One region of the Aliivibrio sp. SR45-2 genome, then DNA from elsewhere that is predicted to be linked to it. Evidence: predicted binding sites of a transcription regulator. Region 1 holds the regulator's gene; each other region holds the start of a gene.
What was found. Region 1 encodes CRP, which controls carbon source genes, mostly activating them, when cyclic AMP is high. Its sites were predicted from a motif close to TGTGANNNNNNTCACA; they were not measured.

Region 1 (5,508 bases):
TTCAGGCTCTCGACTTTTAGAGTCATCTTTAGTGGTAAGAGAAAGTACGGCTCCCCCTAAAAACACCTAATTGAGCCTTTTATTCATAACTTAATTAAGCACACTTTAGTAAAGTCATTATTAAGAACAATAATTTTGTCCAAATAGTGACTTTTTGCGTACTTTTTTACACTAAGACTGGTATGAGTTCTCACAACTGATTACCATTGTAAGTATCAGTGACTGCATTTAAGTAAAGACCGTGGCTAATAAAGATTATGTGAAACGTGGACGCTCTCCTCAGAAAGCGCCAAAAAAAACCGCCAAGAAAAAAGGCGCAAAAAAACCAGTATCTAGTGGCTCAACGCCATGGAAAGCTGTTGCTGTTGCAGGATTACTTGTCGCCGTATTTGGTTATGCATTGTACTTTCTAAACGATGCGCCAGAACCAAAAACAAAACCTGAAATAGTAGAAGCTGTTGCTCCTAAGCCAAAAGACTCAACAAGCAATATTCCACCGCTACCAAAAGAGCAGTGGAGCTACATGGATGAGCTTCCAAATAAAGAAATCGCCGTTGAGCAAAAAGACCTAAAAGTCTCAGAAATTCCATACATAATGCAATGTGGTGCTTATAAAAATCGTTCTCAAGCAGAAGAGCGAAAAATGAATATTGCTTTCCAAGGGTTAACGTCGACGGTTCGACACTCAGAAGGAAGCAGTTGGTTTAAAGTTGTGCTTGGACCTTATAAATTCAAGCGTGACGCAGAAAAAGATCGTCATAAATTGCAACGTGCAAAAATAGAACCTTGTGCAATTTGGAAAGATCAATAACCGTCATTTAAAAAAGTAGACAACACATCACATATTTAAAAAGGAGTACCTAAGGTGCTCCTTTTTCTATTCAAGCAACTTGAAAACCGCAATCCCTCCCCCCATTACATAAGTAATAATCATGAAGAAGACAGTTATTTAAAAAGTAACTACTTCATCGAATAAGAGGTTTTACTCGTGACTACAATTGTTTCTGTTCGCCGTGAAGGCAAAGTCGTTATTGCTGGTGATGGCCAAGCATCTCAAGGCGATATGATCGCTAAAGGCAACGTAAAAAAAGTTCGTCGTTTATATAACGATTCTGTACTCGTTGGATTCGCAGGCAGCACCGCAGATGCCTTCATTTTGTTCGACCTATGTGAACGAAAATTAGAAATGCACCAAGGTAATTTAACGAAAGCCGCCGTTGAACTAGCAAAAGATTGGCGTAGTGATCGTAATTTACGTCGTCTTGAAGCCATGCTAATTGTTGCCGATGACACTACCTCACTGATCATCAGTGGTACTGGTGACTTAATCAATGCAGATAATGACCTCCTCACTATTGGTTCTGGTGGTTATTTTGCTCGTTCTGCGGCAACCGCATTATTAGAAAATACAGATTTAGATGCATACGATATTGCAGTGAAAGCACTGACTATCGCTGGTGATACTGATGTATACACCAATCATAACCATACCGTTGAAGTTCTTGATACCAACAAATAGTAAGGAATACCCATGTCTGAAATGACTCCTCGTGAAATTGTACACGAATTAGATAGCCATATTATTGGTCAAGATAAAGCAAAACGATCAGTCGCCATTGCATTACGTAACCGCTGGCGTCGAATGCAACTTCAACCAGAATTACGCGCAGAAGTAACGCCTAAAAACATTTTAATGATCGGACCTACAGGTGTCGGTAAAACAGAGATTGCTCGTCGTTTAGCGAAACTGGCCAATGCACCGTTCATTAAAGTAGAAGCGACTAAATTCACAGAAGTCGGTTATGTAGGCAAAGAAGTCGACAGCATCATTCGTGATTTAACCGATGTCGCGATCAAAATGACACATCAACAGGCGGTAGAAAAAGTAAAATTCCGCGCTGAAGAGCAAGCTGAAGATCGTATCCTTGATATTTTATTACCACCCGCTCGCGATGCATGGGGTAAGAATGAAGAAGGTGATAATGACTCTGGCACTCGTCAATCTTTCCGTAAGAAATTGCGTGAAGGCAAATTAGACGATAAAGAGATTGACGTTGATGTTGCTGCACCTCAAGTGGGTGTCGAAATCATGGCTCCTCCAGGCATGGAAGAAATGACGAACCAACTTCAGGGCATGTTTCAGAACCTATCTGGTGGCGAAACAACGAAAAAGCGCAAGATGAAAATCAAAGATGCGCTTAAAGCCCTTGCTGAAGAAGAAGGCGCTAAATTAGTCAACCCTGAAGAGCTAAAAGAACAAGCCATATTTAACGTAGAAAATCACGGCATCGTCTTTATTGATGAGATCGATAAAATCTGCAAAGGATCAAATTCTCAATCTGGTGATGTATCTCGCGAAGGCGTTCAACGTGACCTTCTTCCATTAGTGGAAGGCAGCACAGTAAGCACGAAACATGGCATGGTTAGAACTGATCACATGCTATTCATCACATCAGGTGCATTCCAAATGGCGAAACCATCCGATTTGATCCCTGAATTACAAGGTCGCTTACCGATCCGTGTTGAGCTAGAAGCGCTAACGGCAAATGACTTTAAGCGTATTTTAACCGAGCCAAATGCCTCACTAACTGAGCAATACATCGCTCTATTAGCGACTGAAAATGTCAATATCGAATTTACTGAAGATGGTATTAGTCGTATTGCAGAGTCTGCATTTAGAGTTAATGAAACGACAGAGAACATCGGTGCTCGTCGTTTGCACACCGTAATGGAACGTCTAATGGAAGAAATTTCTTATGATGCTTCAGAGAAAGGCGGTGACAGCTTAACGGTAGATGACGCTTATGTAACCTCTCGTTTAGGTGAATTAATTGAAAATGAAGACTTAAGTCGCTTCATTTTGTAATCATTCCCCCTTTTAAAAAAGGCCCGATTCAACACTGAATCGGGCCTTTTTACATTAATTTTTTCAAATGTAATTACGCAATGATTTCCCAACTGTGAGTCATTTCAATACCCGAGCCGAGCATTAAACACACTGAACAATATTTCTGTAAAGAATCTGCCGTCACTCTTTCCACGATCGTAGGATCAAGCTTATCCCCTGTTATCTCAAAATGAATATTTACGTGAGTAAATAATTTTGGTGCCACATCTCGACGAGCACTTGATAGCTTAGCGACACAACCCGTGACCGCTTGATTGGCTGATTTCAAGCCATCAATCACATCAACAGAGCTACATCCTCCCGCCGCCATTAATACCAATTCCATCGGGCTTGGTGCTTTTTCTCCACCATTACCATCCATAACAACAGAGTGACCAGATTGTGATTGACCTAAGAAAGTAAATCCATCAATCCATTTAACTTCAGCATTCATAAAAGCCTCTTTACAACATAAAAGGAAAACTCGTGATCCATTTCACGAAATTGTGCCCTTGGTCGCACTATTCATACGATCAAAGTCAAGAAATCGATTGCGAAACAGGGTATTATTTTATCAATTATCTCAACGAACATGCAGCCTTGTTCCGATAACCATATTCTATAGGCCAAACTGATATTTGGCTCAGTTATTTTAAAATGGACATCGCCTACTTGGCAAACGCAGAGGAAGTATAAAGTATGGTTCTAGGTAAACCTCAGACAGATCCAACATTAGAGTGGTTCTTATCTCATTGTCACATTCATAAGTACCCATCAAAAAGTACTTTGATTCACGCGGGTGAAAAAGCTGAGACTCTTTACTACATCGTAAAAGGTTCTGTTGCTGTACTGATTAAAGATGAAGAAGGAAAGGAAATGATCCTTTCTTACCTTAACCAAGGTGACTTCATTGGTGAACTTGGTTTGTTTGAAGAAGGCCAAGAACGTTCAGCATGGGTTCGTGCAAAAAGTCCTTGTGAAGTCGCTGAAATTTCATTCAAGAAATTCCGTCAACTGATTCAAGTAAACCCAGATATTCTGATGCGTCTTTCTGCTCAAATGGCAACTCGTCTACAAATCACTAGCCAAAAAGTGGGTGATTTAGCATTCCTAGACGTAACAGGCCGTATCGCTCAGACTCTACTGAATCTAGCTAAACAACCAGATGCAATGACTCACCCAGACGGCATGCAAATTAAGATCACTCGTCAAGAGATCGGTCAAATTGTAGGTTGTTCACGTGAAACTGTTGGTCGTATCTTGAAGATGCTTGAAGAGCAAAACTTGATTTCAGCACACGGTAAAACAATTGTAGTTTACGGCACTCGTTAATTTAACGATAACCATAAACAAATAAAAACGCAGCCCATAAGCTGCGTTTTTTTATGAGTAGACTTTACGACCTAAAGACGTAAATTACCCATCGGTACTTTCAAAAATCTTATCCGCAGAAGCCTCAACAAACCCTTGATATAATTCCCCTGTAGGTAAGGCATAACGTTTGGCAAACTCATAAAAACCACCCGGAATATCAAATTCACCCTCAGTAAAGTTTACGGTTACTTTATCAGCCATCGTTGAGGACTGCTCTAAATGAACCTCAGGAGATCCTTTGACTTCTCCACCAACTTCATTAATAGAAAAACCCGCTTTTCGAAGATGTTGATTTACATCCACCACGCTATCAAAACCATCCAACTGATTAACATACACAGTAAAATGATTTGCCCCATAACCATGAGCCGCCAACCAAGAAGCGTATTCACTTTCTTTTGCTAACGTTTCGTACTCTTCATAACTTAATGACCAAGGTCGGCCAGAAGACAAAAAGTCATTACTAACAAAATAGTGGGCAGGCACTTGTTTAACTAACTTATGAATAATATCTTGAGCCTGAACAGAAAGTTCCTCAACTAATAATTCACTAATAAACACTTTAGGCGCTTTTGGATCTGGGTGTTCGAAATGTTGAGCTTTTAATTTTTTAGCAACAAACTCATATTCATCACACGCTTTATAGCCCATCGCTAAAAATGGCGCCGCTAACGTAGATAAACCCACTTTAGATAGATTAAACGTTCTTAATGCGATGTGATCATTAATAATCTCGTCACCGCCAGACAGTAATTGTCGAACCTTCCCAGCAGAAGGAGATAAACGAACGACATAATCTTGCCATAGTGCCGAAAATAAAGAATTCACATTATTCATACTCGTTACCTCTTAAAGAGTTAGTCCTGGAGATAATTGTGCAGGAATTTCACACGCGTCACCTTCCATCGATGCCATTGGATAAGCACAATAATCTGCCGCATAATACGCACTCGGCTTCATATTACCCGATGCACCTGGGCCACCAAATGGCGCATCACCACTCGCACCTGTCAATTGACGATTGCGATTAACGATACCTGCACGAATGTGTTCAACAAAGTATTCCCACTCACTGTCATCCGTCGATACTAGACCCGCAGATAAACCATAGCGAGTGTCATTAGCAAGCTCTACCGCTTCTTCTAATGTCTCATAACGCACGACTTGTAGTAATGGTCCAAAGTATTCTTCATCGGGTAATTCAGCAACGTTAGTAGCATCGATAATCCCCGGAGAAACAAAGGCGT
Region 2 (5,508 bases), on a different contig from region 1:
TCATTTCCCCTTTTTCTTGTAAGGCTTTAACAGCAAAAACGGTACTCGAAAAAGAGAGAGCAAAGCCAAATAACACTAATTGTGCTATTTCTATATTTGCTAGCATGGTAATGCCAAGTAACTTTAACCCTAATAACGCGAGGGTGAAAAATAGGGTTGAAAATACATTATGAAGTGTGGCGCCCAACCAAATTTCTTTTGCTAGTAGTGTTTTTATATCGAGTTTTAAACCAATAGAAAATAAGAGAAGAGTGACACCAAGATCAGCAAAAGTAGATAATGTATCGTTAGATTGAAAGCCGAAAGCGTGTAAGCCGAACCCTGCTAATAAAAAGCCTACCAATGGAGGTAAATTTATTTTTAATGCGATGAAGCCCATGACAAAGGCCGCGATAATAAAGAGCAACTCCATAAAAGATATTTTCCTGAAAGTAATAAAAAGGGCCGCAAATGCAGCCCTTAGGGTAACATGACAAAAATTATTCGCGCTTACTCATCTAATAATTTTTGTAACAAGACGCCATTAAGCATTGCGCGCTTAACCATTGAGAAAGCACCAATCGTCGGTTGCTTGTCGAGTTTTGAGGCTACAACGGGTAAGTTTTTATGAAAAGCGGTTAATGATTGATTTTTAATGCAATTCTGTATTGCTGCAAAGACAATTTTATCGGCTTGGGTGATTGCTCCTGCGATAACTATTTTTTGTGGATTAAATAGGTTTATTGTCATCGCAATTGCTTTACCAAGCTGGTTACCAACACGTAATAAAGTCTGTGTTGCTAATTCATCTCCATGATTTGCGGCATGGCAAATATCAGACATAGTTATCGTTTCTAACTGAGAAAGGCTAGATGGGTAACCCTGCTCAAGTAACGTCTCTATACGCGAAATAATTGCAGGGTTTGCTGCAACTGTTTCTAAACATCCAAAGTTACCACATTGGCATTTATCGCCGATTGGATCGATTTGAATATGACCGATTTCTCCAACGTTTCGATTATGCCCTAGAAATACTTTACCATTAACAATAATACCAGCCCCGGTTCCTCTATGAACACTCACTAGAATAGAATCTCGGCAATCTTGAGAGGCCCCGAAATAGTGTTCAGCGAGCGCTAAACCTCGAATATCATTACCAACAAAGCATTGAATATCAAACGTTTCTTTAATGAAGTCAGCCAATGCTAGTTTGTCTATATCGGTATTTGGCATATATTCTACAACGCCCGTTTCTGGGTTAACCAAACCAGGGAGTGTGATACCAATAGCGATGAGTTGTTTGATGGTGTCTTGATTACGGGTAATGAAGTTTTGGAGTAATTTATTTAGGCCATCTAAAAGGTGTTCTTGGTTACTATAATGAAATTCTTGGTATTCACTGGCTAATTCTTTTGTTGAAAGATCAAATAGGCTTAGCTGAATATAATCACGGCCTAAGCGCACCGCGATTGAATGAAAGGGTGAGGTTTCGGTAGTCAAAGAAATTGCTCTTCGACCACCAGTTGATGCTTGTTGCGCGACTTCTTTAATTAAGCCACGCTCTAATAATTGACGGGTTATCTTGGTAACACTTGCTGGTGCAAGTTGACTAACGTCTGCGATTTGAATTCGAGAAATCGGTCCTTTTTGGTCGATTAAACGATAAACAGCGGCACTGTTTAATTGTTTTACTAGATCTACATTACCAATTTGTCCGTCAGTCATATTAACTTTGCTCGTATTGTCCGTTAACAACAGTCGCTTTTACATTAAAGTCACGATCAAAAATAGCAAGGTTAGCTACCATGTCTTTTTTGATTCGACCAAGTTTATTATCTACACCAATTGCTTGAGCAGGATATAACGTAGCCATACGTAGAGCTTCATCTAAAGCGATTCCAACGTGTTCAACTGTATTCTGAACTGCTTCAATCATAGTCAGAGCTGATCCACCTAATGTGCCATTTTCATCAACACATTTACCATCCTTGTAATATACTTTCTTCCCCACAAAAATAAAGTATTCCATGTCAGCACCTGCAGGAGCTGTGGCATCGGTCACTAATACTAACTTTTCTTTCTTTATTTTGTGCGCGATACGAATGTTTGCGTAATCAACATGGAAGCCATCAGCGATAATGCCAGCATAAACGTCTGGTGTATCGTAGATTGCACCAACAACACCTGGTTCACGACCTACCATTGGTGTCATTGCATTAAATAAATGAGTAGCGAATGTAATGCCTGACTCAAAACCTTGGCGAGCTTCTGCATACGTTGCGTTTGTGTGGCCAATTGAAACAACAATACCGGCCTTGTGAAGACGCTCAATATGTTCAGGATCATTTTGCTCAGGAGCCAATGTCACTTTTGTGATTAAATCAGCGTTATCACACATAAGTTGGATCATATCTGAATCTGAGTGACGGATATGGTCAACGCTGTGAATGCCTTTTTTCATGACATTTAGGTACGGACCTTCAAGGTGTAAACCTAAAGATTGGTTTTGATATTTGTTGTGATATTCACGAGCAGCTTCAATAGAAGCGCGCATATCTTCGTCTGAAGAAGTGATTAATGTCGGTAAAAAGCTAGTACAACCCGATTTAAGGTTTGCTTCATGCATTATTTGCATGGTTTTTGCTGTAATTTCATCATTTAGCATTACACCACCACAGCCATTTAGCTGAAGGTCGATGAAACCAGGGCTTAAATTAGCACCGTCTAAATCTTTACGTTCGATGCCATCAGGAAGTTCAGATGTTAGGCAGATTTTTTCAATATTGGTGCCGTTGATAATCACTGAGTGATCAACAAGAACATCATTACCAGTATAGACTTTACAGTTAGTTAGCGCATACATAGCGTGAATCCTTTAAGTTATAATTTAGTGTACAAAAAAAATAGAACTTTTTTTGTGGAAATTTTTAAGCAAGTAAAAAATAAAACTGCTTACTGAGCGGTACACTCTATGTCCTAAATGTTTCGTTCAGTAATGACAAAATTGAGTCTATTTATGACCAAATATTATTCCGGATGTTTTATTCTTTCGAATGATAAAATAAGTTTTATGATCTCGCTAGCAAAATACCTTAAATATTCCCTCTGCAGGTGATAATGATCACAATTAGCTCGCTTTTAATTTGCGGGGCGAAATTAATCCCTTACACTGACCCTGTTAATAACGAGTAGCGAAATAAGTTTATAATAAGCTAACGTAAGCTACTCAAAAAAATCTAAAATCCTTATAGGGGGAATCTAAAGGTGAATATTTTAGGATATTTTCAAAAAGTAGGTAAAGCACTGATGGTACCAGTTGCTACATTACCTGCAGCAGCAATTTTAATGGGTATTGGTTACTGGATTGATCCGGTGGCTTGGGGCGGCAATAGTGCATTAGCAGCGTTTTTAATCAAAGCTGGTGCGTCTATTATTGATAACATGTCTGTACTATTCGCAATTGGTGTTGCTTATGGTATGTCTAAAGATAAAGATGGTGCAGCGGCACTTTCTGGTTTTGTTGGTTTCCTTGTTGTAACGAATCTTCTTTCTCCAGGTGCGGTAGCTCAAATTCAAGGTATTGATCCTGCTGCTGTTCCTGCTGCTTTTAGTAAGATCAACAACCAATTTGTTGGTATTTTAGTTGGTATCATATCTGCTGAAATTTACAACCGTTTCTCTGCTGTTGAATTGCATAAAACACTTGCATTCTTCTCAGGTAAACGTCTTGTACCTATTCTAACGTCATTTGCAGGTATTTTAATTGCGTTCGTGCTTATGTACGTATGGCCAGCAATCTACGATGGTCTTGTTCACTTCGGCGAATCAATTCAAGGTATGGGTGCTACGGGTGCAGGTATCTATGCATTCTTCAACCGTTTATTAATTCCTGTAGGTCTTCACCATGCACTTAACTCAGTGTTCTGGTTCGACGTTGCTGGTATTAACGACATCCCTAACTTCCTAGGTGGCGCAAAGTCTATCGCTGAAGGTACTGCAACTGTAGGTGTTACAGGTATGTACCAAGCTGGTTTCTTCCCAATCATGATGTTTGGTCTACCAGGTGCAGCACTAGCTATCTACCACACTGCAAAAGTTGAGAACAAAGAAAAAGTAGCATCTATTATGATTGCTGCAGGTTTCGCATCGTTCTTTACGGGTGTAACTGAACCACTAGAATTCTCATTCATGTTCCTTGCTCCTGCATTGTATGTAGTTCACGCAGCATTAACGGGTATCTCTGTATTCATCGCAGCATCTATGCATTGGATTGCAGGCTTCGGTTTCTCTGCGGGTCTAGTTGATATGGTTCTTTCTAGCCGTAACCCACTAGCGGTTAATTGGTATATGCTAATTATCCAAGGTATCGTTTTCTTCGCTTTATACTACTTTATCTTCCGCGCTGTAATCCTTAAGTTTAACCTTAAGACTCCAGGCCGTGAAGACGATGATGAAGAAGAAAGCTCAATCCGTGGTTCTAAAGAAACAAGTGAACTAGCTAAGCAGTATCTTAAAGCGCTTGGTGGTCACGACAACATAGAAAACATTGATGCTTGTATCACTCGTTTACGCTTAACTCTTAAAGACACTAGCGTAATCAGCGAGAAGCAACTGAAAGGTCTTGGTGCAATGGGCGTAGTTAAACTTGGTTCAAACAATGTTCAAGTTATCCTAGGTCCTCTTGCTGAAATCGTTGCTGGTGAAATGAAAAAAATCCCAGCTTCTGAAGACTTAACAGCAGTTGCACTACCATAATTATTGAGTAAATTAACTCGATTTAATGAGCCGCTCTAATTAGAGCGGCTTTTTTTATGGAAATAAAGCAACTATTTGATTCTATATATTGAGTATTGGCCCATAATTGTGGATCATAGGGAGATATGAACAATTTGTTCTTTCTCCTAATACCAATGAGGTGCTTTAGATGAGTGAAACTGAAACTCGTCCTACCAACTTTATCCGTCAAATTATTGATGAAGACCTAAAGTCAGGTAAACATTCCAGTGTCCATACTCGTTTCCCGCCAGAGCCAAACGGTTATCTGCATATCGGACACGCAAAATCTATCTGTTTGAATTTTGGTATTGCTCAAGATTATCAGGGACAGTGTAATCTACGTTTTGATGATACTAACCCTGAAAAAGAAGATATTGAATACGTTGAATCAATCAAAAATGACGTTAAATGGTTAGGTTTTGATTGGAGCGGAGATATTCATTATTCTTCGAATTACTTCGATAAATTGTATGACTACGCGGTTGAATTGATTGAGAAAGGACTGGCTTATGTTGATGAGTTAACCTCTGATCAAATCCGTGAGTACCGTGGTTCTCTTAAAGAGCCGGGTAAAAACAGCCCATACCGTGATCGTAGTGTCGAAGAGAACCTTGCGCTATTTGAACAAATGCGTGATGGTAAATTTAAAGAAGGCACTATTTGCTTACGTGCAAAAATCGACATGGCTTCTTCATTTATCGTTATGCGCGATCCTGTTATTTATCGTATTCGTTTTGCTACTCATCACCAAAC
Region 3 (5,508 bases), on a different contig from region 1:
TAGTTCAGCAATGTGAGCGTAAAGAGGCATAGATTTAGCAGCTGCAGCAGCTTTAGCATTCGCTAGAGAAACAGCAAGGATTGCGTTAGCGCCAAATTTTGCTTTGTTTTCTGTGCCATCTAAATCGATCATGATTTGGTCGATTTCAGCTTGGTTTTTCGCGTCTTTGCCGATTAGAGCTTCTGCGATTGGGCCATTTACAGCTGCGATAGCTTTAAGAACACCTTTACCTAGGAAACGAGATTTGTCGCCGTCACGTAGCTCAAGAGCTTCACGAGAACCAGTAGATGCGCCAGATGGAGCAGCAGCCATACCAACAAAACCACTTTCTAGATGAACTTCAGCTTCAACTGTTGGGTTACCACGAGAATCGATGATTTCACGACCTAGAACTTTAACGATCTTAGACATTGTGTTTCCTCTATTTTCTTTAATTTAAAAGCTAAAAATAGCTGCCACAACATTGGACAGCTACCCGTAAATCCTATTACTTTTCGAATTCACCGCGGGCATTTTCGCCTGCTGCTTTAACAAAACCTTCAAATAATGGGTGTCCATCACGAGGTGTTGATGTGAATTCAGGGTGGAATTGAGCAGCCACAAACCATGGGTGGTTAGGGATTTCAATTATCTCCACAAGCTTCTTATCAGCAGATAAGCCAGAGATCTTAAGACCGGCTTTTTCAAGCTGCGGAAGTAAATTATTATTTACTTCATAGCGGTGACGATGACGCTCTTCAACTGTTGCGTTACCGTAAAGCTCACGAGCTTTAGAGCCTTTAGCAAGATGACATAGTTGAGAACCAAGACGCATTGTACCGCCTAGATCTGATTTCTCAGTACGCTCTTCAACATTACCGTCGCCATCAATCCACTCTGTGATTAGACCAACAACTGGGAATTTAGTGTCTTTAGAGAATTCAGAAGAGTGAGCCCCTTCCATATTAGCAACGTTACGCGCGTAATCAATTAGCGCAACTTGCATACCCAGACAAATTCCTAAATATGGTACTGCATTTTCACGAGCGTATTGAGCAGCAAGGATCTTACCTTCAATACCACGGTCACCAAAACCACCAGGAACTAGAATTGCATCTAGACCTTCTAGGATTTCAGTACCTTTAGATTCAACATCTTGTGAATCTATATATTTAATAGTGACGCTCAAGCGATTTTTCAAGCCCGCATGTTTTAATGCTTCGTTTACTGACTTGTAAGCATCTGGTAATTCAATGTATTTACCAACCATACCGATAGTAACTTCACCAGTCGGGTTCGCTTCTTCATAAATTACTTGTTCCCACTCAGAAAGATCAGCGGCAGGAGCGGTAATACCAAAGCGTTGACACACTAAATCATCAGTACCTTGCGCTCGGATCAATTGTGGGATTTTATAGATTGAATCTACGTCTTTCATTGAGATAACTGCTTTTTCTTGTACATTACAGAAAAGAGCAATTTTCTTACGTTCGTTTGCTGGAATAACACGATCTGAACGACAAACTAAGATATCTGGTTGGATACCAATAGACAGTAGCTCTTTTACTGAGTGTTGAGTCGGCTTAGTTTTAAGCTCGCCTGCTGCAACCAAGTAAGGAACAAGTGTTAAGTGCATAAACATTGTGTGTTCACGACCTAGCTCAACAGCAAGTTGACGAATCGCTTCCATGAATGGCAGAGATTCAATATCACCAACTGTGCCACCAACTTCAACGAGTGCGATATCATGGCCTGCAGCGCCAGAAATAACACGTTCTTTAATCGCATTCGTAATATGAGGGATAACTTGGATAGTTGCACCTAAGTAGTCACCGCGACGTTCTTTACGTAGAACATCAGCGTAAACTCGACCAGCCGTAAAATTATTACGTTTAGTCATTTTGGTGCGAATGAAGCGCTCGTAGTGACCTAAATCTAGATCAGTTTCTGCGCCGTCTTCCGTGACGAATACTTCACCGTGTTGAGTTGGGCTCATTGTGCCTGGATCAACGTTGATGTATGGGTCAAGCTTCATCATAGTGACTTTTAAGCCACGAGCTTCAAGAATAGCTGCTAATGATGCTGCTGCAATACCTTTACCTAGAGAGGATACAACCCCGCCAGTTACAAAAATGTAATTCGTCGTCATACGTTACCTGAAATTGGTGTATTGAGGAATAAAATGGATTTTATCTGGACGGGAAATGAATATACCAGAACCGCTTTATGGCCACAACGTGAAAAGTATCACAGTTAATTGATTTATTTTTTGCTCCAAATCAATTCCGCTCACTTCGCTTCACATTTTCCCACTCAGAGTCTAGTTCATTTAAATCACATTGCTGCAAAGTTTTGTGTTTTTTAGCGATGTTCGCTTCAATTTGACGAAAACGGCGTTCAAACTTATCATTTGCTTTGCATAACACTTGCTCTGGATTTTTTCCTAAATGGAGAACTAAATTTACTGTAGCAAAAAGTAAATCGCCTAATTCTTCTTCTACTTTATTTTCATCCCGTGGATTTTTTATCGCCTCTTCTAAAACCTCTGCGACCTCTTCATTCACTTTTTCAGCAACCGGTTGCAGTTCATTCCAGTCAAACCCTACTTTTGAGCATTGTTTTTGTATTTTATTGGCTTTTAATAATGCAGGTAAGGCGGTAGGAATTGAATCTAAAATACTGTCATTCCCAATCTTAGACCCTGGGTCACTTTCCTGTTTATTTGCACGCTCTTGTTGCTTTATTTTGTCCCAATTAGCACTAATCTCATCATCCGTAGAAAGGACTTCATCACCAAAAACGTGTGGATGACGACGGATCAACTTTTCATTTAATGTATCTACCACATCACTAAAATCAAACAACTGCTCTTCTTTTGCTATTTCAGAGTAGAAAATAACTTGAAATAATAGGTCCCCAAGTTCTTCTTTTAAATTAACCCAATCTTTCTTATGAATTGCATCCACTACTTCATAGGTTTCTTCTATGGTGTGAGGAATAACAGAATCAAAGGTTTGCTTTTGATCCCACGGACAACCAGATTTCTTATCCCTTAACTGAGTCATAATTGAAAGTAACTGTTCCATATTATTTGGGGTTGTCATACCTATTTTCCTGTGATTAAAAACAAAAAAGCGGTGACCATTATAGTCACCGCTTTTTCAAAAATACATTCGCCTTAAACTAAAAGGCATTTAGAAAGCTTACTTTAATAAACCCAGTGCTGCCGTCGGCGCTTGTTTTGCTTGGGCTAGAATCGAAGAACTTGATTGAGTTAAAATTTGATTCTTAGTTAAGTTTGTCGTTTCTTTAGCAAAATCAACATCTTTAATTTGACTGTTTGAGTCAGAAATATTCTCATTGATGTTGGTTAAATTATTTACTGCACTTTCAAAACGATTTTGAAACGCACCAAGTGATGCACGATTACCATCAACATATTGTAATGCTGCATCAATCACATCAATAGAACGCTGAGCTCCACCAACGGTCGTCAGATTCATAGAAGCAACGGTATCGTCTGATTCCCCACCCATTTTCAACTCATTAGCGAGAGAGCCACTGAAGGTTAATGGAGAAGAGATAGTCTCACCAGACATGAATACTTGTAGAATACCTTTTTCAGTAACAGAAGCACTTAACTCATTTGTTTGGCCATTAATGTAAGTAGCCAACTCTTCAATATCATCACCCGATTTTGCGGCAATATTGATTTTTTGTTCATTACCATTTTTATCATTATATTGAACATTAAATTGCGTATTCTCTTTGCCTACCGTCCAGTTAATGTCACGACCTTCTTCTGCAAAATAAGATTTACCGCCCATCGTCGCTTCATCTGCTCGCATACTATTTAATGTCATCGCAACGGCTTCGCCTGAATCCGCACCAATTTGAAATGACTTAGTACCAAACTCACCATTAATTAAACGAGTTCCTGCAAACGATGTTGTTTCAGCGATACGATTCAATTCATCCGTTAGTGAGCTTGCCTCTTCTTGCATTGCATCACGGTCAGCATCGGTGTTTGAACCATTTGAAGATTGTAGTGATAAATCACGTAAACGCTGAAGAACATTTGTTGTTTCTTTCATTGCGCCTTCAGCAGTTTGAGCTATCGACATACCGTCATTGGCATTACGAACAGCAACATTCAAACCACGAGTTTGTGCTGTCATACGATTTGAAATTTGCAGACCAGAAGCATCATCAGCAGCGCTGTTGATTTTTAAACCTGAAGACAATTTCTCCATTGAATCCGCTTGAGCAGCTGTTGCATTATTCATGTAACGTTGCGCTGTCATTGCTGAGATATTTGTATTTACTGAAATTGACATAGTTCTTGCTCCGGGTCGGCTTCATTTATTGTTATAGGATTGAAGCCTATAATTCATCGTTGATACATTTATTTACGGCTCGAAGTTTCAGAACTTGAATAATTTTTATAAAAAAAAGCCGAATATCATCGCTAATATTCGGCTCTATTTTTTATCTGTTTTAATTATCAATAACTTAAAGAAAATCTACATCAATTTATTTTCTCTGTTTTACTATGATAATCGAGAGGCTTCCATGACATCTTTTACTTGTTCAACACGAGTAATTAATCGACTAAGGATGTCAGCACTGAACACTTCAAGATCAAAATCCATAATAGTCAGCTGCTTTTTGTAATCATTACGGCTCTTCATGCCAGACACTTTTACTTTTTCATTCGCAAACAGACTGGTAAGATCCTTCAATAAACCAGAACGATCCATGGCTGTGACTCTTAACGTCAATATATAAGAGCCAACAAAACCACTCCCCCACACCGTGTCGATAATTCGTTCTGCTGCATGATGACGTAATTCATCAAGCTGATCACAATCACTGCGGTGAACTGAAATACCACGACCTTGAGTTATGTACCCCGCGATAGGATCACCAGGGATCGGCTGACAACAGCGTGCTAGGTGCGTCATTAAATTATCGACACCCTCAACCACCACTGCATCATTGCGTTTTTTATTCTGCGCCTGAGCTTGTGCTTGTGCCTTCGCTTCAGATTCTTGCAATTGCTCTAACGCTTTTTGATCTTCTTGCTCAGCGGTTGGTTTATTCACTAACGCATTAATGTGATTAATCACTTGGTTAATACGTAAGTCGCCACTACCAACACCAGCAAACAACTCATCCGTTGAATTCACATTAAAGCGCTTGAGTGCGTATTGCTCTGCATCTTTTAACGTTGCGCCAATTTTTGCTAATTCAACTTCTAAAATCTCTTTACCTGCATCAAGGTTTTTTTCACGACTCTGTTTTCTAAACCAGGCATTGATCTTTGCACGAGCACGGCCAGAGTTCACAAAACCCAAGGTTGGGTTTAACCAATCTCGAGAAGGGTTCGGTTCTTTTTGGGTAATAATTTCAACTTGGTCACCCATTGCAAGGTTATGGGTAAATGGCACGATTCGTCCACCCACTTTCGCACCAATACATCGATGCCCCACTTCTGAGTGAATATGATACGCAAAATCTAAAGGTGTC
Region 4 (5,508 bases), on a different contig from region 1:
ACTTCATCAGGAAGTGATTCATTATCACTGTCCCAACGGTGTTGCCAATCAATTTCATTAACCCACGAGGTTTTCTTCATCGGCCATTCTTTTGAGTCAAAATGGTCTGCTGTTGGGCTATTCGCACTAATAAAATTATTCCAAACCTGAGCCGATTCCGCTTGAGTAAACGGTTTGATCAATGGAAGCAGTTCATCATTAACAGGCATCGATTGATGAGTGAATATCCACTTGCGATTATATTCATCTAACGGTAAATAACTCATAAATTCATTCTATAATTACATACATTGACTCTATTCTATCGTCTTTCTTACTTAAGCCCAAATAAGAATATTTCATAATAGGTTGATTTTTATCATCCCCCCCCTCATAACTGTTATATCAAATAGAAAAAACGAATTACACATGCCTTCTCATTACCATTATATGTGTAGTTATTACATTACAAGGATTATTAAATGATCACTCATGTTGGCATTATGGATCAAGACCCTGTCCGTCTTGTGACTCCACTTCTCGACCTTTCTGTAAAAGGCGAACATATGATTTTCATTGGGGATGAAAATCAAAAAGACATGTTCGTTCGTTTAGAATCTATTCTTCAATACAAAGGCATTAGCTCTGAGTTTTACGAAATCCCTAATATCGTAGATACTCATCTCATCAAGCAATCTCTACAAGCGCTTGCGGCCGATATTAAAGAGAGATACAGCGAAGTAAAACTGAACGCAAGCTGTGGCCTTCGTCACCGTCTTCTTTCTGCTTATGAAGTTTTTCGTTCATACCATTGGCCTATTTTTGTGGTTGAACCTTTCAGTGACAAACTATGCTGGGTTTATCCTGATGGTCGCAAACAAAAACACGTTGCTGATAATATTCGATTAAGTGATTATCTTGCTATTTTTGGTGCTCGTTGTGAGTTCTCTGAAACCGAGCTTCCTGAAAGCATGGATAAGCGTCTGCGTGAATTATGTCAACGCTGGGCAAGTAACGCTCTTGAATTGGGCCCAGGTCTTGCGACGCTAAACTATTTAGCAACAACCTGTCGAAAAGAACAACGTTTAGATGTAGAAGTTACGGAGAAACAACAAAGCTACAAAGAGCTTAATATGTTGCTAACTGATCTTGTTGAAACAGGATTAGCTACCTACGAAAACGGCACATTAACTTTTGATTGTGAAGAAGCTCGACGTTTAGCGAATGGGGAATGGTTAGAAATTCTTGTTCATAATACCGTCGTCGATATTCAACAATATTTACCGACGCTTCAAGATCACTCATTGAATGTACAAGTTCACCGTGAAATTGGCACAAAAGACGTTCGTAATGAACTTGATGTGGTTAGTATCGTGAATAACAAGCTGCATATCATTGAATGTAAGACCAAAGGCATGCGTGATGATGGCGATGATACGCTTTATAAATTAGAGTCATTACGTGACCTTCTTGGCGGCTTACAAGCACGAGCAATGTTAGTTAGTTTCCGACCTTTACGTAATAATGACATTATGCGAGCACAAGATTTAGGCTTAGCGATCATTGGTCCTGATGAATTAGGCGATCTTAAAAAGCACCTCTTAAACTGGTTCTTAGCCGCTGGCGGTCATTAATCTCTTTGTAATTAATGATCCGATAATAAAAAAGACCGATTAACTGATCTTTTTTATTATCGGGACTTTAAATTGCATCAATATACAGCGATAAAAATGCCGCTTATTCGTTAAGAATCAGCGGCATTTTTTATATCTATTTGCTTCTGTAATTATAGAAGATTACGAGCCGCTTCAATCACAACTTTAATTGAACGAGCTTCTGTTTCTTTTAATGTCACGTGATCAGGTGTTTCTTTTTGAGTACGGTTAATAATAACGCCAGCAACACAACCAGCACGTAAACCAGAGCTTGCACACATAGTTAATAGTGTTGCAGATTCCATCTCAAAGTTTAACACGCCCATGTCTTGCCATTCTTGCATAGAACCTTGGAAGCGCTTAACAACACGACCAGAGAACGTATCATAACGCTCTTGACCTGGGTAGAATGTATCACTTGATGCAGTAACACCGGTGTGTACTGTCGCACCTTGGTCAACAACCGCTTTACGCATTGCTGTTGCAACATCAAAATCAGCAACGGCTGGGAATTCCATTGGAGCAAAATGCAAGCTCGCACCATCTAAACGAACTGAACCTGTCGTTACAATCATATCACCTACATTTACATGCGGTTGGATTGCACCAGTAGTACCAACACGTAAGAAGGTACGCACACCCAATTGAGCTAACTCTTCAACAGCAATAGACGTTGATGGACCACCGATACCAGTAGAACAAACAACAATTTTTTTGCCTTCTAATTCTGCTAGGTACACAGTGTATTCACGGTGACTTGCTAAAAATTTAGGATTTTCCATTTGTTCTGCGATTTTCTGAACACGTGCTGGATCACCAGGGATGATCGCCATTTCTGCACCTTGAAGATCTGCTTGTGTTACACCTAAATGGAATACTGCTGCTGTCATGGTTAACTCCTTGCGATTGTAGGGTCGCGTTGATTAAATAGTTATATTTGATTCGATGAAGTTACTTTACCCAAACGGTTAAAGCATTAGTGTGATTAAGATCCCGAAAGGAATGATGATAGATTACACTCTTGCACGGAAAACCGATTGGCATCACAGAAATAGAGACCTTTGGTTAACTTATACTCAAGATTAACGCGACTTACATGACCTTACAATCATTTCAAATTCAATCGATATAATTGATGACGGCTATTTTTATTAAAATGGAAGTCCACTTTTAAATAATTATGAGCCTTAATATTGGCTTTTTAGCCTTTCATATCCTTAACTTATAATAAGTTACATATTATGCATTGAGGTCATGGATGAATAAGCAGTCAGATAAAACAAACTCAAATAATAAAACTAAATCATTTTCAGATTCGGGAAAAGAAAAATCACCGATTAAAAATAAAAAAAATAAAAGCCAACGTTATTTAGCTAGAAGGATCTCTCTCTATCCTCAATTGATGCTAATTTTGCCAAGTTTTTCTTTTTCTAAAACATTTACACCAGAAGAATTCCTCGAAGAAAAATACTCAAATATAGAAAGCGGTACATTAGAAGAGTCAAATCCTCATCATAATGAATCACTCATTTCACCTTTAGATCCTATTGTCGAAAACAAAATGAGCAATATTCAACCTAATCCAGATGATACGAATGAGCACACACCAATAGTAACTCCAAGCGCACGAAGTAGTTCCCATTTAGCTTCGCACGCAATAACTCCCATTGGAATCCTTCCTACGCCAGTGCAAAACCATACAATTAACCAAGCTCCTGCTATGTTGGTCACTCCCCCTACGACATTAAGCACCCCTCCACCACAACACTCACAGCAGCAAGCTGTTATTTCAGGAAAAGACTCTGCGACAATAACCGAAGATGTGACAACTCATGTTTCCGGAAAGCTGACAATAATAGACTTTGATCGTGGTGAGGCACATTTTTCAAATACTGATATTATCGGCACACTCGGTACGCTTCACCTTACTGACAATGGCGCATGGACGTACGATTTAAACAACACTAACCCAACAGTTCAAGCGTTAGGTAAAGGCTCGACAGCAACCGATACCATCACCGTTCATTCAGTCGATGGCACGCCGCATCAAATAACAATCACGGTTAATGGCACTAATGACAAAGCGATAATTGGCGGATCTAATACTGGTGCGGTGACGGAAGAGTCTCAACTTCAAACCTCTGGCACACTGACTGTTACGGATGTCGATACCGGCGAAGCGCATTTCTCCAACACAGATATTATCGGCACACTCGGTACCCTACACCTTACAGACAAAGGCGCGTGGACATACGATCTTGATAACACTAACCCAACCGTTCAGGCGTTAGGTAAAGGCTCGACTGCTACCGATTCCATCACCGTTCATTCAGCCGATGGCACGCCTCATCAAGTAACAATTACGGTTAATGGCACTAACGATAAAGCGGTGATTGGTGGCTCAAATACTGGTACGGTGACAGAAGAAACACAACTTAATACCTCAGGTACACTGACTGTTACGGATGTCGATACCGGCGAAGCCCATTTCTCCAATACCAACATTGTTGGGACTTTAGGTACTCTCCACCTAACAGATAATGGTAATTGGACATACGATCTAGATAATACTAACCCAACCGTTCAAGCGTTAGGTAAAGGCGCGACAGCAACCGATACCATCACCGTTCATTCAGCCGATGGCACACCTCATCAAGTAACAATTACGGTTAATGGCACTAACGATAAAGCGGTAATTGGTGGCTCAAATACTAGTGCGGTGACCGAAGAAACACAACTTCATACCTCAGGTACACTGACTGTTACGGATGTCGATACCGGTGAAGCGCACTTCTCCAATACCAACATTGTTGGGACTTTAGGTACTCTCCACCTAACAAATAATGGTAATTGGACATACGATCTAGATAATACTAACCCAACCGTTCAAGCGTTAGGTAAAGGCGCGACAGCAACCGATACCATCACCGTGCATTCGGTCGATAGTACTCCTCATCAAATTACTATTACCGTTAATGGCACTAATGATAATGCTGTCATATCAGGATCAAATACCGGCGCGGTGACGGAAGAATCTCAACTTCAGACTTCAGGAATACTGAGTGTGACTGATGTCGATACTGGCGAAGCGCATTTCTCAAGCACAGATATTATTGGCTCACTAGGCACGTTACATCTAACTGATTCAGGTGCGTGGACGTACGATTTAGATAACACCAATCCAACCGTTCAAGCGTTAGGTAAAGGCTCAACAGCTACCGATTCCATCACGGTACACTCTGCCGATGGCACGCCGCATCAAGTAACGATTACGGTTAACGGTACTAATGATACTGCCGTAATTGGTGGCTCGAATACTGGCGCAGTGACAGAAGAATCACAACTTCAAGCTTCAGGAACACTGACTGTCACCGATGTGGATACTGGCGAAGCACATTTCTCCAACACAGATATTATCGGCACACTCGGTACCCTACACCTTACAGACAACGGCGCGTGGACGTACGATCTTAATAATACTAACCCTGCAGTCCAAGCATTAGGACAAGGCGCAACAGCAACGGATACCATCACCGTGCATTCGGTCGATGGTACGCCTCATCAAGTAACAATTGCGGTGAATGGCACCAATGATGCTGCAGTGATCATGGGAACATCGACAGGTGATGTTCATGAAGGACACACTTTCACCGCACCAGACGGTAGTATGACTGGTGGCAGTGTCGATGATCGTTCACCTGACCACATGCATGGGAATATAGGAAAATTATGGAACGATGAAATCCATACAGATGGCCACCTATCGATAGTTGATGCTGATACTGGTGAAAGCTATGCCCAAACAGGTGTTTATTATGGTTCACATGGTCGTATCATACTTCAAACTAACGGGGACTGGACCTACTATGCTTCC

Region 2: a site for CRP is predicted at 3,090-3,105, ahead of nagE (N-acetylglucosamine-specific PTS transporter subunit IIBC). Genes of this name have one in related genera too.
Region 3: a site for CRP is predicted at 2,216-2,231, ahead of AACV33_RS17385 (CTP synthase). Genes of this name have one in related genera too.
Region 4: a site for CRP is predicted at 2,615-2,630, ahead of udp (uridine phosphorylase). Genes of this name have one in related genera too.

What each region holds. Positions count from the first base shown of each region.
Region 1 covers NZ_CAWPRC010000150.1:125,570-131,077, forward strand. The annotation lists gene cytR (DNA-binding transcriptional regulator CytR) at 1-70, shown strand, start outside; gene AACV33_RS09485 (SPOR domain-containing protein) at 242-811, shown strand; gene hslV (ATP-dependent protease subunit HslV) at 989-1,519, shown strand; gene hslU (HslU--HslV peptidase ATPase subunit) at 1,532-2,866, shown strand; gene AACV33_RS09500 (OsmC family protein) at 2,940-3,341, opposite strand; gene crp (cAMP-activated global transcriptional regulator CRP) at 3,587-4,219, shown strand; gene AACV33_RS09510 (DUF1338 domain-containing protein) at 4,304-5,098, opposite strand; gene astD (succinylglutamate-semialdehyde dehydrogenase) at 5,111-5,508, opposite strand, start outside.
Region 2 covers NZ_CAWPRC010000161.1:255,191-260,698, reverse strand. The annotation lists gene AACV33_RS13555 (cation:proton antiporter family protein) at 1-412, opposite strand, end outside; gene nagC (DNA-binding transcriptional regulator NagC) at 490-1,704, opposite strand; gene nagA (N-acetylglucosamine-6-phosphate deacetylase) at 1,706-2,842, opposite strand; gene nagE (N-acetylglucosamine-specific PTS transporter subunit IIBC) at 3,244-4,734, shown strand; gene glnS (glutamine--tRNA ligase) at 4,904-5,508, shown strand, end outside.
Region 3 covers NZ_CAWPRC010000183.1:77,170-82,677, forward strand. The annotation lists gene eno (phosphopyruvate hydratase) at 1-411, opposite strand, end outside; gene AACV33_RS17385 (CTP synthase) at 488-2,128, opposite strand; gene mazG (nucleoside triphosphate pyrophosphohydrolase) at 2,259-3,083, opposite strand; gene AACV33_RS17395 (flagellin) at 3,183-4,316, opposite strand; gene relA (GTP diphosphokinase) at 4,530-5,508, opposite strand, start outside.
Region 4 covers NZ_CAWPRC010000133.1:25,246-30,753, reverse strand. The annotation lists gene AACV33_RS06725 (DUF2947 domain-containing protein) at 1-266, opposite strand, end outside; gene AACV33_RS06720 (DUF1887 family protein) at 462-1,613, shown strand; gene udp (uridine phosphorylase) at 1,766-2,524, opposite strand; gene AACV33_RS06710 (VCBS domain-containing protein) at 2,893-5,508, shown strand, end outside.